One region of the Lysinibacillus sp. FSL K6-3209 genome, then DNA from elsewhere that is predicted to be linked to it. Evidence: riboswitches for the same ligand, from Rfam matches in the RefSeq annotation. Region 1 holds a riboswitch; each other region holds the start of a gene.
What was found. Region 1 has a riboswitch for thiamine pyrophosphate ahead of thiC (phosphomethylpyrimidine synthase ThiC). Riboswitches for the same ligand answer to the same signal wherever they lie in the genome.

Region 2: it holds a riboswitch for thiamine pyrophosphate, as region 1 does, so the genes downstream of both, thiM (hydroxyethylthiazole kinase) here and thiC (phosphomethylpyrimidine synthase ThiC) in region 1, are expected to answer to the same signal.
Region 3: it holds a riboswitch for thiamine pyrophosphate, as region 1 does, so the genes downstream of both, thiT (energy-coupled thiamine transporter ThiT) here and thiC (phosphomethylpyrimidine synthase ThiC) in region 1, are expected to answer to the same signal.
Region 4: it holds a riboswitch for thiamine pyrophosphate, as region 1 does, so the genes downstream of both, thiW (energy coupling factor transporter S component ThiW) here and thiC (phosphomethylpyrimidine synthase ThiC) in region 1, are expected to answer to the same signal.

Annotation. Positions count from the first base shown of each region.
Region 1 covers NZ_CP150264.1:253,436-257,069, reverse strand. Annotated here, with positions in the region: gene thiC (phosphomethylpyrimidine synthase ThiC) at 1-1,386, opposite strand, end outside; TPP riboswitch at 1,536-1,650, opposite strand; gene MHH88_RS01340 (AEC family transporter) at 1,733-2,662, opposite strand.
Region 2 covers NZ_CP150264.1:3,403,326-3,406,959, forward strand. Annotated here, with positions in the region: gene MHH88_RS16595 (acyl--CoA ligase) at 1-1,063, opposite strand, end outside; TPP riboswitch at 1,258-1,355, shown strand; gene thiM (hydroxyethylthiazole kinase) at 1,449-2,204, shown strand; gene thiD (bifunctional hydroxymethylpyrimidine kinase/phosphomethylpyrimidine kinase) at 2,204-3,031, shown strand; gene thiE (thiamine phosphate synthase) at 3,018-3,634, shown strand, end outside.
Region 3 covers NZ_CP150264.1:3,934,321-3,937,954, forward strand. Annotated here, with positions in the region: gene map (type I methionyl aminopeptidase) at 1-582, opposite strand, end outside; gene thiT (energy-coupled thiamine transporter ThiT) at 1,125-1,685, opposite strand; TPP riboswitch at 1,811-1,918, opposite strand; gene MHH88_RS19215 (hypothetical protein) at 2,047-2,379, shown strand; gene MHH88_RS19220 (hypothetical protein) at 2,408-2,530, shown strand; gene MHH88_RS19225 (SMC family ATPase) at 2,630-3,634, opposite strand, start outside.
Region 4 covers NZ_CP150264.1:883,752-887,385, reverse strand. Annotated here, with positions in the region: gene MHH88_RS04175 (ABC transporter substrate-binding protein) at 1-493, shown strand, start outside; gene MHH88_RS04170 (MFS transporter) at 738-1,934, shown strand; TPP riboswitch at 2,000-2,107, shown strand; gene thiW (energy coupling factor transporter S component ThiW) at 2,212-2,703, shown strand; gene MHH88_RS04160 (VWA domain-containing protein) at 2,760-3,634, opposite strand, start outside.

The sequences.
Region 1 (3,634 bases):
TAAATGTTCTTTCGGTGTCACATAACATAGCATCGCTGTGCCAAACCAGCCAATCATCGCTGCGCCAATGGCAGATGTAATATGGTCATAGCCTGGCGCGATATCCGTTGTAAGAGGCCCCAATGTGTAAAAAGGTGCTTCTTTGCAAACTTCCAATTGTTTGTCCATATTTTCTTTAATGAGATGCATCGGTACGTGCCCAGGTCCCTCTACCATTACTTGTACATCATGTTTCCATGCAATTTGCGTTAACTCTCCTAACGTATCAAGCTCCGCAAACTGTGCCTCATCATTGGCATCAGCAATTGAGCCTGGGCGTAAACCATCCCCTAATGAAAAAGCAACATCATACGTTTTCATAATTTCACAAATTTCTTCAAAATGGGTATATAAGAAGTTTTCTTGGTGATGGAACAGACACCATTGAGCCATAATCGAACCACCACGCGACACAATGCCCGTTACGCGATTAGCTGTGAGTGGTACATAACGAAGCAACACGCCTGCGTGAATCGTAAAGTAATCCACCCCTTGTTCCGCTTGCTCGATCAACGTATCACGATACACTTCCCATGTTAAATCCTCCGCTACACCATTGACCTTTTCAAGTGCCTGATAAATTGGCACAGTTCCTACAGGTACAGCCGCATTACGAATAATCCATTCGCGGGTTGTATGAATATGCTTGCCAGTAGATAGATCCATTATATTATCTGCGCCCCATCGTGTAGCCCATGTCATTTTTTCAACTTCCTCTGCTATAGAGGAGGAAACAGCCGAATTACCAATATTGGCATTAATTTTGACATGAAAGTTTCGGCCAATAATCATCGGCTCTGCCTCTGGATGATTAATATTAGATGGCATAATGGCACGTCCTGCAGCAATTTCTGCACGTACAAATTCTGGTTCAACATGTTCACGAATCGCTACAAATTCCATTTCCGGGGTAATAATTCCTTGTCTCGCATAATGCAGTTGTGTCACGTTGCAGCCTTTTTTCGCACGTAATGGTTTTCGGGAAAGCTCCGGGAAAACATTTTCCTTCATACGTGGATCATCTGCTTTGCGGAAACCATTATCCTCTGGTTTAATCGTACGCCCTTCGTACTCCTCTACATCTCCACGTTCTTTAATCCACGCACTACGCAATGCTGGTAAACCTTTTGTAATATCTACTTTGTAAGTTGGGTCCGTATAAGGACCGCTCGTATCATAAACACGCACTGGTGCATTATTCTCTTCTCCAAAACTACCTGTTGTTGGGCTTAGCTGAATTTCACGCATCGGTACTAAAATATCTGGGCGTGTTCCTTCTACATATACTTTTTTGCTTCCGTCAAAACTTGTCATAATGGCAATGTTCTTTTCGCTAACTGTTGTCATATAGTATTCCGCTCCCTTTTCCATAAATGTTTAAAAAGGACCGAATCTAGCTCACGCCAATAGGTAGCATTACAAATAAAAAGCCGAATCCAAAAATATTGGATCCGGCTGTACATGTAAGGTTTATTTATCGCAAAAAATTCTAGGAGTGCGATGTTCATTAACTTTCCCACGCTGGTATGAGCCAGATCAGGTCCAAAGGGTCAAGAAACCTCTATGCGTTTCCCTCTCAGCCCGACTCATCGGACTCCCCTAGTTATAGCTATTCAGTTTGATGATAGTGTAACAGATTTTTCTAATAGATGGAAGTTATAATTAGATTTATCTTGCTATTATCCTCGAGTAATTACGTAAATAGCAGTTCTGCTAGATAAATGACAATTGTTACTGTAAGACAGCTAACAATTGTTGAAAAAAGAACCGTTTGCGCAGCAGTTGCCGACTCAACATCATATTCTAATGCCAAGCTTGAGCTATTACGTGAGGTCGGAAAAGCACTTGCAATGAAAAGTGACTGGGCGACAACACCATCTAAACCGAGGACAAAAATAATAAGCAATGCAACAGCTGGACCTACTACTAGACGTGTAATGCAGCTAACAAACACCGTTTTATTAAACATGGATTTGATTTCAAGCTGTGATAGTTGTGCACCCAGTGTAATAAGAGCTACAGCAATAAAGCCATCTGCTACGTGGTCAATAGGAATACGGATAAATTGTGGAATGCCAATATTAAAGAAATTCATTGCCACGCCTATTATAAGGGCATGAATAATGGGCATTTTCAGGAAGTCCTTTATGATTGCCATCCCTGATTTAGTCGACGAGATTAAATTATATAAACCATATGTATAAGTCGTCATATTTTGAAAAATAACGAGAATCACTTGAATTGCCACCCCAATTGGCTGCGTTGCGAAAATCATTTGTGCTACTGGAATACCATAGTTGCCAGAGTTAATAAGGACAACACTATTTTTAAAAACTGCCGTCTCTGTTTTCGCTAGTCCAAGCCCCTTCGCTAAAAAATGACTAAGCACCATTTGACTGCCGATAAAGAGCACAATAAATAATGCCACTTCCCCTAGCACTGATAACTCCACACTTGTTTCATATAAATTCACAAATACAGCAGCTGGCATAAAACAATACGTAATAAGCTGAGATAATGCTTTCAAATTAAAAGAAAATTTCTTTTGTAAAAATGCACCAAGTACAAGCAACACTAAAATAGGGGCAACTATTTTAAAGAAAATCATACCGAGATACATCATGGAGGTGACCCCCTTTCATCTCTTTCTATAGTAAAACTGTTCACAACATGGGTCAATGCTCCGCCGCTAGTATAAGTTTACATAAAAAAGGACTGTCCCTTGCTAGGACAGCTCCTTTTTATGTTTGTAGGTTTTTGCTCTGCTTCGCGGGGAAACCTCCTTGCTCCGCGGGTAAACTCCTTGCCCCGCGGGTAAACCTCTATGCTTCGCGGGGAAACCTCCCTGCTTCGCGGGGAAACCTCCTTGCTTCGCGGGTAAATCTCCTTGCTTCGCGGGTAAACCTCTATGCTCCGCGGATAAATCACCCTGCTCCGCGGGGAAATCTCTTTGCTCCACGGGTATCACCCTGCTTCGCGGGTAAATCTCCTTGCTTCGCGGGTAAACCTCCTTGCTTCGCGGGTAAATCTCCTTGCTTCGCGGGTAAACCTCTATGCTCCGCGGATAAATCACCCTGCTCCGCGGGGAAATCTCTTTGCTCCACGGGTATCACCCTGCTTCGCGGGTAAATCTCCTTGCTCCGCGGGGAAATCTCCTTGCTCCGCGGGGAAATCTCCTTGCTCCGCGGGGAAACCTCCTTGCTCCGCGGGGAAATCTCCTTGCTCCGCGGGGAAATCTCCTTGCTCCGCGGGGAAATCTCCTTGCTCCGCGGGGAAATCTCCTTGCTTCGCGGGTAAACCTCCTTGCTCCGCGGGGAAATCTCTCTGCTCCGCGGGAAATCTCCTTGCTTCGCGGGTAAATCTCCCTGCTCCGCGGGGAAATCTCCTTGCTCCGCGGGTAAATCTCTCTGCTCCGCGGGTAAATCTCTCTGCTCCGCGGGTAAACCTCCCTGCTTCGCGAGTAAACCTCCCTGCTTCGCGGGTAAACCTCTATGCCCCGCGGTAAATCTCCTTGCTCCGCGGGTAAATCTCCTTGCTCCGCGGGGAAATCTCCTTGCTCCGCGGGGAAATCTCTCTGCTTCGCGGGGAAATCTCT
Region 2 (3,634 bases), 1.4 Mb from region 1:
CAATAATTTCTACTGTATTGCCTGGTGTCGGTTTACCCATAGAGCCGACGCGAGCATCCATGCCAACCAGTGTCCCAACAAGCAATGTATTTTCTGTTTGGCCATAGCCATCACGCACTTGAATATTAAACGTTTTTGAAAACACTTTAACAACTTCACTATTTAACGGTTCACCCGCTGATACAGCTTGACGGATGGCACTTAAATTATAGTCCTGTAAATTGTTAAGTGCGGCCATAAAGCGATATTCTGTTGGGGTACAACATAACACATTTACTTTAAATTTTTCTAGCAATGACAAGTAAGTAGAAGCATCAAATTTTCCTTTATAGACAAATGCTGTTGCTCCGCTACCTAACGTTGCTAGGAACGGACTCCAAATCCACTTTTGCCAACCAGGTGCAGCAGTAGCCCAAACTATATCATTTTCTTGTACGCCTAACCAATTCGGTGCTGTCGTACGTAAATGCGCATAACCCCAGCTATGTGTATGAACAGCTGCCTTAGGATTCCCTGTTGTTCCACTTGTATAAGCTAAAAAGGCATTATCTGTACTTTTTGTCGGTGTAGGGTTTAGATAATTTGTAGGATGCTCCTTCATTTTTTCAAGCAATGGTTGCCATGGTGCATGTGCGTGACCAATAACGAATTGCATAATTCCTTTTAAATTTGTTACGTCGTCAAATTGCTCAATATATGGCTCATAGGCGATAATACCTTTGGCATCGGCATGTGTAATACGATATTCAATATCCTTTGTACGTAACATTTCAGAGCTAGGGATAATAGTTAAACCCGCTTTCAGTGCCGCAATGTAAACAATATAAGCTTCGACAGATCTTGGAACCATCACTAATAGCACATCGCCCTTCGTTAATCCCTGCGAAGTAAATACATGGGCAGCCTGATTCGCCTTTTCCAGTAAATTTGCGTATGTAATATATTGAATTTCTTCGTTGTCATTATAAACAATTAATGCATTTTTAGATGGATCTTGAGCATACTTTTCAATTTCCTCCACAATGTTATACCATTCTGGTGCAATTAAATCCTGTCTTTTCATCATAACTTCCTCCTTAATACTAGGTTCATTATAAAACTCATTTTTTACGATTTTCAATGGAAGGACCCTATTTTAAAAAAGTCATGACAATTATCATGGTCTAGTATATGGCATCAGTCACTGCTTTCCAAATAATGATAAAATGCTATTGAATACTACGAAAAGGTATGTTACATTTTGGTCAACTAAAATTTTCATAATTGCAGGGGGACTCTAGTGAGTTGAGAAGGTAAAACCTGACCCTTTGAACCTGTTAGTTAATACTGACGTAGGGAGCAATACACATCTTTTTATTGATGAAAAGCTCTTTTTACGTGTGCCTTGTGCCCGAACGAAAAGAGCTTTTTTTTTGCATGCTTACGTCCACCAAAAGAGGAGGACTACAATGATTTTTCAAACGATTCGTAAAAAACAACCGTTGATTCACTGCATAACCAATTATGTAGTGGCAAATTTTCAAGCAAATGGCTTACTAGCCATTGGTGCATCACCGGTAATGGCGGATGATCCGCAAGAAGCCGAAGAAATGGTATCCATCGCATCAGCGTTATTGGTAAATATAGGAACGCTTACTACACGCACAAAAGAGTCGATGTTACTTGCAGGAAAAAAAGCGAATGCCCTTGGTGTACCAGTAATTTTGGACCCAGTAGCCGCTGGCGCTACAGCATACCGCAAACAAACGGTACTACAGTTATTAGACACAATTCATTTTGCTGTTATCCGCTGTAATGTTGGCGAACTTGCCGCGATTGCTAATGTACAATGGCAACAAAAAGGCGTTGATAGTGGTACTGGTTCAATTTCTGTTGAGGATAAAGCAAAAGAAATAGCAAAAAAATATAATTGCATCGTGATTATAACGGGTGAAAAAGATTTTATAACCGATGGGAACCTTGCACAATGGATTGTTGGTGGTCATACTCGAATGACAGAAGTGACAGGTACTGGCTGTTTATTAAGTGCCATTTGTTGTGCTGCTTATATTGCGGGTAATGAGCCTTTTTCCCAATTATGTGATACATTAACGAGCTATAAAAAAATTGCTGAACATGCTCATTCAGCTGCTCCTTATAATGGAGATTTCGCAGTAGCTGTCTTAAATGGATTGCATCGTTTATCTCAGGATGGTGATAGTTAATGTACATTGTTACAACAATAGCGGGCTCTGATAGCGGTGGTGGTGCAGGTATCCAAGCGGATTTAAAAACATTTCAAGAATTAGATGTATTCGGAACGTCCGTAATTACAGCTTTAACTGCCCAAAACACACAAGGTGTCATGGATGTGCTACCAATTGAACAAGCCTTTATAAATAAACAATTTCATGCTCTCTTAGAGGATTTTTCAATTAGCGCCATTAAGACTGGCATGCTTTTTTCCTCTGATATTATTCGTACAATTGCGCTAGCTATGACGAATTTAACCATCCCTCTTATTGTTGATCCTGTCATGATTGCAAAGGGCGGTGAAACTTTATTACAGCAAGAGGCTGTTGAGGCATTAAGAAACAATTTATTACCACTTGCCACGATTGTAACGCCGAATATACCAGAAGCTGAAACATTAACTGCAAGAAAAATCGAAACCGTGTCTGACATTCGACTTGCGGCGCAATCGTTATTACAGCTAGGTGTTCAATGCGTGATTATCAAAGGTGGTCATCTTGCGAACGAAGATTTTGCTATAGATTATGTGTTTTTTAAAGATGGCAAATCATTCTCAATGCAGACTAGTCGAATTGCGACGAAAAATACACACGGGACAGGGTGTACATTTTCTGCCGCATTAACAGCTTTTATCGGCCGTCAAATGCCGATAGAGCAAGCCATTATTGAGGCTAAGAAATTCATTCAACTAGCCATTACTCATAACTTATCAATTGGTCATGGCAATGGACCAACCAATCATTTTGCTTACCAAAAATTCAAAGAAAGTTGCGAGGTGATCATAGGTGAAACGCAGTGATTTGCAGCTCTATTTTATAATGGGCACAGCGAATGCCAAAATCAAACAACCATTAGCAATACTAGAGGAAGCATTGCAAGCTGGCATTACGATGTTCCAATTTCGAGAAAAAGGAATAGATGCACTGACAAATGAAGATTATGAACATTTTGCCCGTCAATGCCAAAAACGATGTCATCACTACAATGTTCCATTTATCGTAAATGATGATATTGAGCTTGCCTTAAAACTCAAGGCAGACGGTATTCATATTGGACAAGATGATTTTCCCATCTCATTAGTACGAGAAAAAATTGGTGCGGAAATAATACTTGGTGTTTCGGTTCATACAGCGGATGAATTACACATCGCTATAGAAAATGGAGCAGATTATGTAGGTATTGGTCCCATTTTTGCTACCACTTCTAAAATTGATGCCAAAGCGCCAAGTGGTACTGAATTTTTACAACAAGCACGTCGTCATTATCCCGAGTTGCCGATTGTAGCAATTGGTGGCATTAACTGTCAGAATGCAGAAACAGTATTCAAAGCTGGTGCAGACGGTATAGCAGTTATTTCCGCCATTTGTGAAAGTCATAATATTCAACAAACCGTAGAGACCTT
Region 3 (3,634 bases), 900 kb from region 1:
CTCTTTCATAATTGTTGAATCCCACGCATCGTAATAGTTTAAAATGTGGTTTGGCTCATCATGTAATGAACGACCTAATCCATGACCCGTTAAGTTCATAATAACTGTTAAGTCATTGGCATAAGCCTCACGCTCTACCGCTTTCCCAATTTGGTTTAATTTCGAACCAGCTTTTACTTTTGTCATTGCACGATCAAACGCGCTTTTTGCTACGCGACAAAGTTTTTCTTTATCCTCATAACCTTCCCCTACTACAAAAGAAATACCTGTATCTGCAAAGTAACCATTTAAAGAGCCGGATACATCAATATTAACAATATCCCCCTCTTTAATAATACGTTGTCCTGGGATACCATGGGCAACTTCTTCATTGACACTAATACAAGTGTAACCTGGGAAATCATACTCTCCCTTAGGACCTGAAATAGCTCCTGCTTCAGCAAACATGCGTCCTGCAATTTCATCTAATTCAAGTGTTGTCACACCAGGTTTTGTAGCTGCTTTCATCGCCTCACGAATTTCAGCACAAATGCGACCAATTTTTTTAAAGGCTTCAATTTCTTCTTGGGTTTTTACAATCATTTTTAACGTCCCTTTCATCTAATATCTACTCTTTAATATAACATAACTTTTTATGTGCATAACGCCAAAAGCTTTAATTATTCTATGCCAATAGGATTTCAATAGTGCTCCTCATAGAAAAAACAGACGATTTTAACAGTCTTTAGACCATAAAACCGCCTTTCTCTAACGCGCTATCTACAGTTAAAACGGTAGTTCTCATTATAAAAAAAATGTGGCTGAGACAAAAGAGAAAAAGTGTTAGATTGACTGCAATCAATCTAACACTTTTTTGCTATTCCGTTGTTGTCCGCTACGGCGTTGCTTTCCGCTCAGCACCGTAAGCCGCAACCCTCGCTAACGCGCGGAATGCCCGTGTCTTACATTGTGTGCTGTTCTGAGCAGGAGTCACCGTCTTCGCTACCAACAACTAGTGAACACTTCTAATTTTTTTTATTGCAAAAGCAAGAATAGCTAAGGTCTCCATATAGCAAAAAATTATGAACACCTTTCGTCTGTTTCTTAAATTTTTTTAGTTATGTCCAAGCCTCATTTCCATTCATTTATAATTTTCGTTGCATTAATTGTGGCGCCGCTGTAAATAATAGAACACCGACAATAGCGGTTAAAATAGTTGCTGGTAACATATATGTTCCATTATAGATAATTGAATAAATCCATGCATTTTGATCGCCCGCATACTCCGCAAAGAATACTGCACCTGCAATGGTGTGTGCAAGATAGCGTAAAAAACCAGCTAGCACCGTACCAATCACTATGTACAGAGCCATTTTCTTTTTGTTGAGTGCTGTTGCGGCTTTTAATACAGGTTCACGAACGATTGCCGCTAAACCTACTACAGTAAAGGCTACCCCGTAATCTAGTAATCCTTGAAGCCAGTGCACAATATAAGCACCAAACATTGTTTGTAAAACACCAATTAATAGACCTGTTGTGAGCCCTGACAAAAGCCCCCAACGAAACGCCATTAAAATTATTGGTATCATGACTAAGCTTACCGAGCCGCCTTGTGCCCATACTTTAAAGGAAACTTGATCGAGCACAAGTCCTACCGCTGCGAAAATTGCAATCTCCACCAGCATGAGTAATCTTTTTTTGTCCATACTATTATTCTCTCCTTTGTTCCGATGTAGGATACAAGAGCAGGAATAGAAAACAATTATTTGGATATGTATCTCAATCCGGCATAAAAAAACGATGCCAGGACAGAGCCTCACATCGTAAAAGTGTCGGTTTCTATCCACATCCCTACGCAAGTGTTAACTTACAGGTTCAAAGAGTAAAGGCATTACGTGCCCAGTCTCAGCTGACATCATCAGCTCCCCTTGTGGTCGTTACATCTCATTTTTATTGAACACACTCATTGTACGCAAACACCTTTGCGATTACAACCTTTTCCTCAATTATTTTTTTTTGAAACTTTTACGCTTTCTATGCGTAAATATTAAAAAGGGAGGAACAATTATGGAGAATCAAAAAGTTTTATCTGCGTTTAGTTATCTCAGTGTTTTTATTGCACCATTTGTCGTTCCATTAGTCGTTTACTTTGTTTCAAAAGATAGTGAAGTCAAAAGACATTCCATTCGAGCACTTATTTCTCACTTGATTCCATTAGTCTTAGGTATCATTTTCTTTTCTATCTCTATATTTTCTTCAATGTCATTGAACACGTTTGATCCTTCTTCAAATGGGAATACATTTATTATCATTTGGTTTGCTTCATTTGCAATTTATTTACTCGTATCATTAGGTATTGTTATTTGGAATATTGTGCAAGCTGTACGAGTTATACGTTAAAATTTAGTACGAAGGAGATGTCATATTCATGAAAGTATCCAAAGTAGTGAAAACCGCTATAAAATTTGCACCTATTGTCATTCCTATTGTCAAAAAAGTAGTTGCTGCAAAAAAAGGGACAACACCTTACGTATCAACACGTAGAAAATAAGCGCAATGACTTCTTTTAATTGTTTGAGTGACTGGCACACAAAACCCACTTACACCATAGAGTGCAAGTGGGTTTTTATTTAGAATTGTTTGACTGGCACTACTTTACTTCAAAGTGTGTTGTACTATGCCCACTTAACGTTTTTTCAACATGTAAAACGGCTGGCATTGCGGCTTTTAACTCGGCGACATGTGAAATAACACCAATCATTCTTCCTGAATCTTGTAAATCAATTAACGTATCAATTGCTTTATTTAACGCTTCCTCATCTAAAGAACCAAAGCCCTCGTCGATAAACATCGTTTCAATTTGAATATTCCCTTGGAAGCTTTGAATAACATCTGCCATACCTAATGCAAGACTTAATGACGCATTAAACTTCTCCCCACCAGATAATGTTTTTACATCTCTTAATTGGTCCGTATAAGCATCATACACATCTAACCCTAACCCACTTTGCTTGGCATGCTTCTCCAAGCGATCAGAGCGCCGCAATTCAAACTGTCCATTTGATAAATGGAATAAACGAAGATTGGCTGCTGCTGTAATCTTATCTAAATAATTGATTTGAATGTAACGCTCAAATGACAGTTTTTTTGGATTTTGCCCATTCAACACGGTGTAAAGTTCTTTTACACGACCTGCTTCTTTTTCGAGTATCCGTATTTCCCTCGCTGTTTCATCAACTTTAACAATAAAGTCAGCACATGCAGTTGCATAATTTTTCGTCTGTTGTAATATTTTAAATGCCTCTTCAGATGTAGCTCGCAGCATCTCAAGCTTGTCTTCTAATATCGTTAAATTTTGCTTCTCTTTTCCTTCAAGATGTTGTGCTCCATCTAAGATTTGTTGCTGTAAAGAATGCTGTTGTAAAGCGTAATCACGGCACGCTTTACGTAATTCCTCGATTTGTACAATACTTCGCTTTGCCGCCGCATATGCTTCATATGTTGTAAAACCAACATTGTTCATGCTTGTAACAAATTGTTCTCGTTTTTCATTCAGTTTGTTTTGCAATTCCTCATATGCTTTTTTCGCCAGTTCTTCTGCTATAGCTGCCTTATGTGACGCTTCTTTTGTTGCTTGTAGATTATGCTGACTTGC
Region 4 (3,634 bases), 630 kb from region 1:
AGACGACCAAGAGCTACGTCAGGCCACAGACAAACTGATTACACTCGCACCAAACGTCAAAGCGATTATTGGTGATGAAATTACACCGCTCATGATTAATAACGAAGCAGCCATCGCACTCACTTGGTCTGGTCAAGCCGCAGATATGCTATCAGAAAATGAAGATTTAGACTTTGCTGTGCCAGAAGAAGGTTCGAACTTGTGGTTTGATAATATGGTGATCCCGAAAACTTCGAAAAATATTGATGGCGCACATGCTTTCATTAACTTTATGTTAAATGCCGAATCTGGAGCTCAAAATGCTGATTATGTAGGCTACTCTACGCCAAATACTGCGGCAATGAGCTTAATGGATAAAGAAGTTATTGCTGATGAGCGCTTCTACCCTTCAGAAGAACAACGCAAAACGTTAGAAGTCTATAAAAACCTAGGACCCGATTATTTAGGGAAATACAATGAATTATTTTTAGAATTTAAAATGAGTATTCGATAAATACGAAATAGAAGAAGTGTTAGATTGAGTGCCATCAATCTAACACTTTTTTGATGGACTGTTGATGTCCGCTACGGCAGTTAGTGGCGATTTATGATTTTTAGTGGCAATTTTCTTTATTCTGTCGCCTTGTACTTGTATCATAACCATGACAGCTACCTACGACTATAATCTGATAGCCAAGCATTATTTCTTTATGATAGACTTTAGTAATGTTTTAATAGTAAATAAAGGGGGGTATTCGATGAACCAGCAGAAGTCTAATAAGGCCGCGTTGTATATTTTAATGTTTAATATGTTTATCGCAATGGGGAGTATTGGGATTATTATTCCTGTTATGCCAGAGTATTTAAAAATATTTGGAGCAGCAGGACAAGTTCTTGGTATGCTAATTGCAACGTTCGCCTTAGCACAATTCGTATTTTCTCCAATTGCTGGGAATCTTTCGGATCGATATGGTCGAAAAAATTTGATTATCTTTGGTCTGATTGTAACCGGCCTTGGGCAAATTTCATTTGGATTATCTACAGATGTATGGATGCTTTTTGTTGCCCGTTTCTTAGGTGGTTTAGGTTCAGCCTTTGTTGCACCGCCTATTATGGCGTTTGTGGCAGATGTCACAACGTATGAAGAACGAGGAAAAGGAATGGGCATGTTAGGTGCTGCCATGTCTCTTGGTTTTATGATTGGACCAGGTATTGGCGGGTTTCTATCGAAAGTTAGCTTGCATTTTCCATTCTTTACGGCTGGTGGAGCGGCTATTATTGCTTCTATTTTATCATTGTATTTACTGCCTTCTACAAAGCCCACTTCAGCACAGAAAGCTCAAAAACAAGAAAATCTTGCAAAACAGATGGTACGTTCAGTCAAAATGCCATACTTTGTCATGCTTATTATTATGCTAGTATTCTCGTTTGGAATCGCAAATTTCCAAACAACATTATCATTATTTGTAACAGACAAGTTTAATTACACGCCTGCCGATATTGCTATCTTGCTGACTGTAGGTGGTGCATTTGGTGTTATTGTTCAAATGTTTGTCATTACACCACTCTTTAAACGTTTTGGCGAAATGAAAGTTGTGTTAGTCAATTTATTTATTGCGGCTGTAGCAATTTATGCAATATTATTTGTATCTGGTTTTGCACTAATATTAATTGTTGCAACAATTTTCTCAACAGCCACTACACTGATTCGCCCTGCCGTTAACACGTTAATTTCTAAACTGGCCGAAAATGAACAAGGCTTTGCCGCTGGTCTTAATAATGCGTATATGAGCCTTGGCAATATGATTGGACCGGCACTAGCAGGCATTCTTTTTGATTGGAATATAAATAGCCCTTATATTTTTGGGGCAATTATTTTAATGGCCTGCTTCTTCCTAGCACTTATTTGGACATTAAAAAAGGCGCCACATCTAATGCAACCTGAATCAAAATAGAGTGAAATAACATTGACTAATATAGGTGTTAGTTATACCATTTATTAGTAATAATTGAATATCATTTTTACCACTAGGGGAGTCTTGACAAGGCTGAGACGTATATGGTCATATACGGACCCTTTGAACCTGATCTAGTTCACACTAGCGGAGGGAAGTGGCGACTCTTGCTTATTGTCATTATCACATACAAGACCGCTTCCTTTTGTTTAGAGGAAGCGGTCTTTTTGTCATTCATATGTAATTTCATGTTTTATTAATAAAGGAGGAACTACTTATGTCTATTTATAAACTAACTATCATGGCTTTATTGGTTGCTATTGCTGTAGCAGGCTCCATATTGGTCTCGATTCCAACTGGGATTGCTCGTGCCTATCCTGTACAACATGCTATTAACGTTATCGGTGCCATTTTACTAGGGCCTGTGCCTACCATTATCGTTGCTTTGTTAACAGCCATTATTCGCATACTAACAGGCACGGGCTCTCTTTTAGCGATCCCCGGAAGTGTCATCGGTGCAGCATGTGCTGCTTTTGCTTATAAATATAGCGGCAAAAAATGGCTAGCAGGAGTTGGCGAAGTATTCGGCACAGGTATCCTTGCTTCACTATTCGCTGTACCTTATGCGCAATTATTTATGGGAACATCCGTAGCTGCATTATTTTTTATGCCCGCCTTTTTCACATCTAGTTTGATTGGGGCATGTCTCGGCATTATCATCGCGAGCAGTCTTCGGAAAACTGCACCGTCTATTCTTATTACTAAGTAGCTATGTTCATACAAAAACGATGGCACATGCTTTTTTCGCAATGTGCCATCGTTCTATTAAGAGCGTTTTTTCATGCCTTTTAATAACTGCGCAACATTGGTGTTTTCCACCTGCACGGCTGTTTCTTCTATAGGCTTTCCTTTTTGTTTGCGGCTTATTATAAAGCGCCAACCAAAACGTCGAATCGTAATATCCAAGAAGAATAGCAACATCCCTGCTAATAGTAGCCATGTGGCAATATTTTGGCGCTCTGCTCCTTTGTTTGTGAATTCACGGAACACTTCTTGTGGTTCTTTCAATATTGAACCACCTGTTTGCTTTGTTAGTTGCTCTACAATGGTTTCATTCACAGGACGTAATGCATATTCCGCACTGTAAGGTACACTAAGACCTGCTTGGTAAATGGCCCGCTCTTCATCAGCGATGCGGAAAAAAATCAAACCTGGCTTCGCTTGGACAACTGCACGTACTTGCGAGGCAGATAGCGTTTCAAGCTGTATATCAAGCTCCTCACCAGCTTCATCGACAGCAACAATGTCTAAAAATGCTGCTTCATTTGTCGGATCGGTAATCATAAATGAACCATCTGTATCAAGACGTACATCATAGGCCACATCATTATAACTTGGTAGCATTTGCGATATAATGGTTTGCCAAAATGTTCCCCATTCCTGCCATCTTGCCCAGTCACCAGCCCATTTCCCTGTTGAATCGGATGTGAAAGCAAAAGTTTTACCAAGTCCGTATTGCCATTGTGCTAATACCGGGTCTTCTTTCTCACTTTCTGCTATAACAGCGGCTCCCTGCTTCGCTGTTGTACCAATGTAGGCATTCATTTGTGGTACACCATTCGCAAATAATGCATTCCAGCCTGATGCATTGTAGATTGTCGGATAGAAAGGATTGTCTTCTATATACGTACGTGAAATCA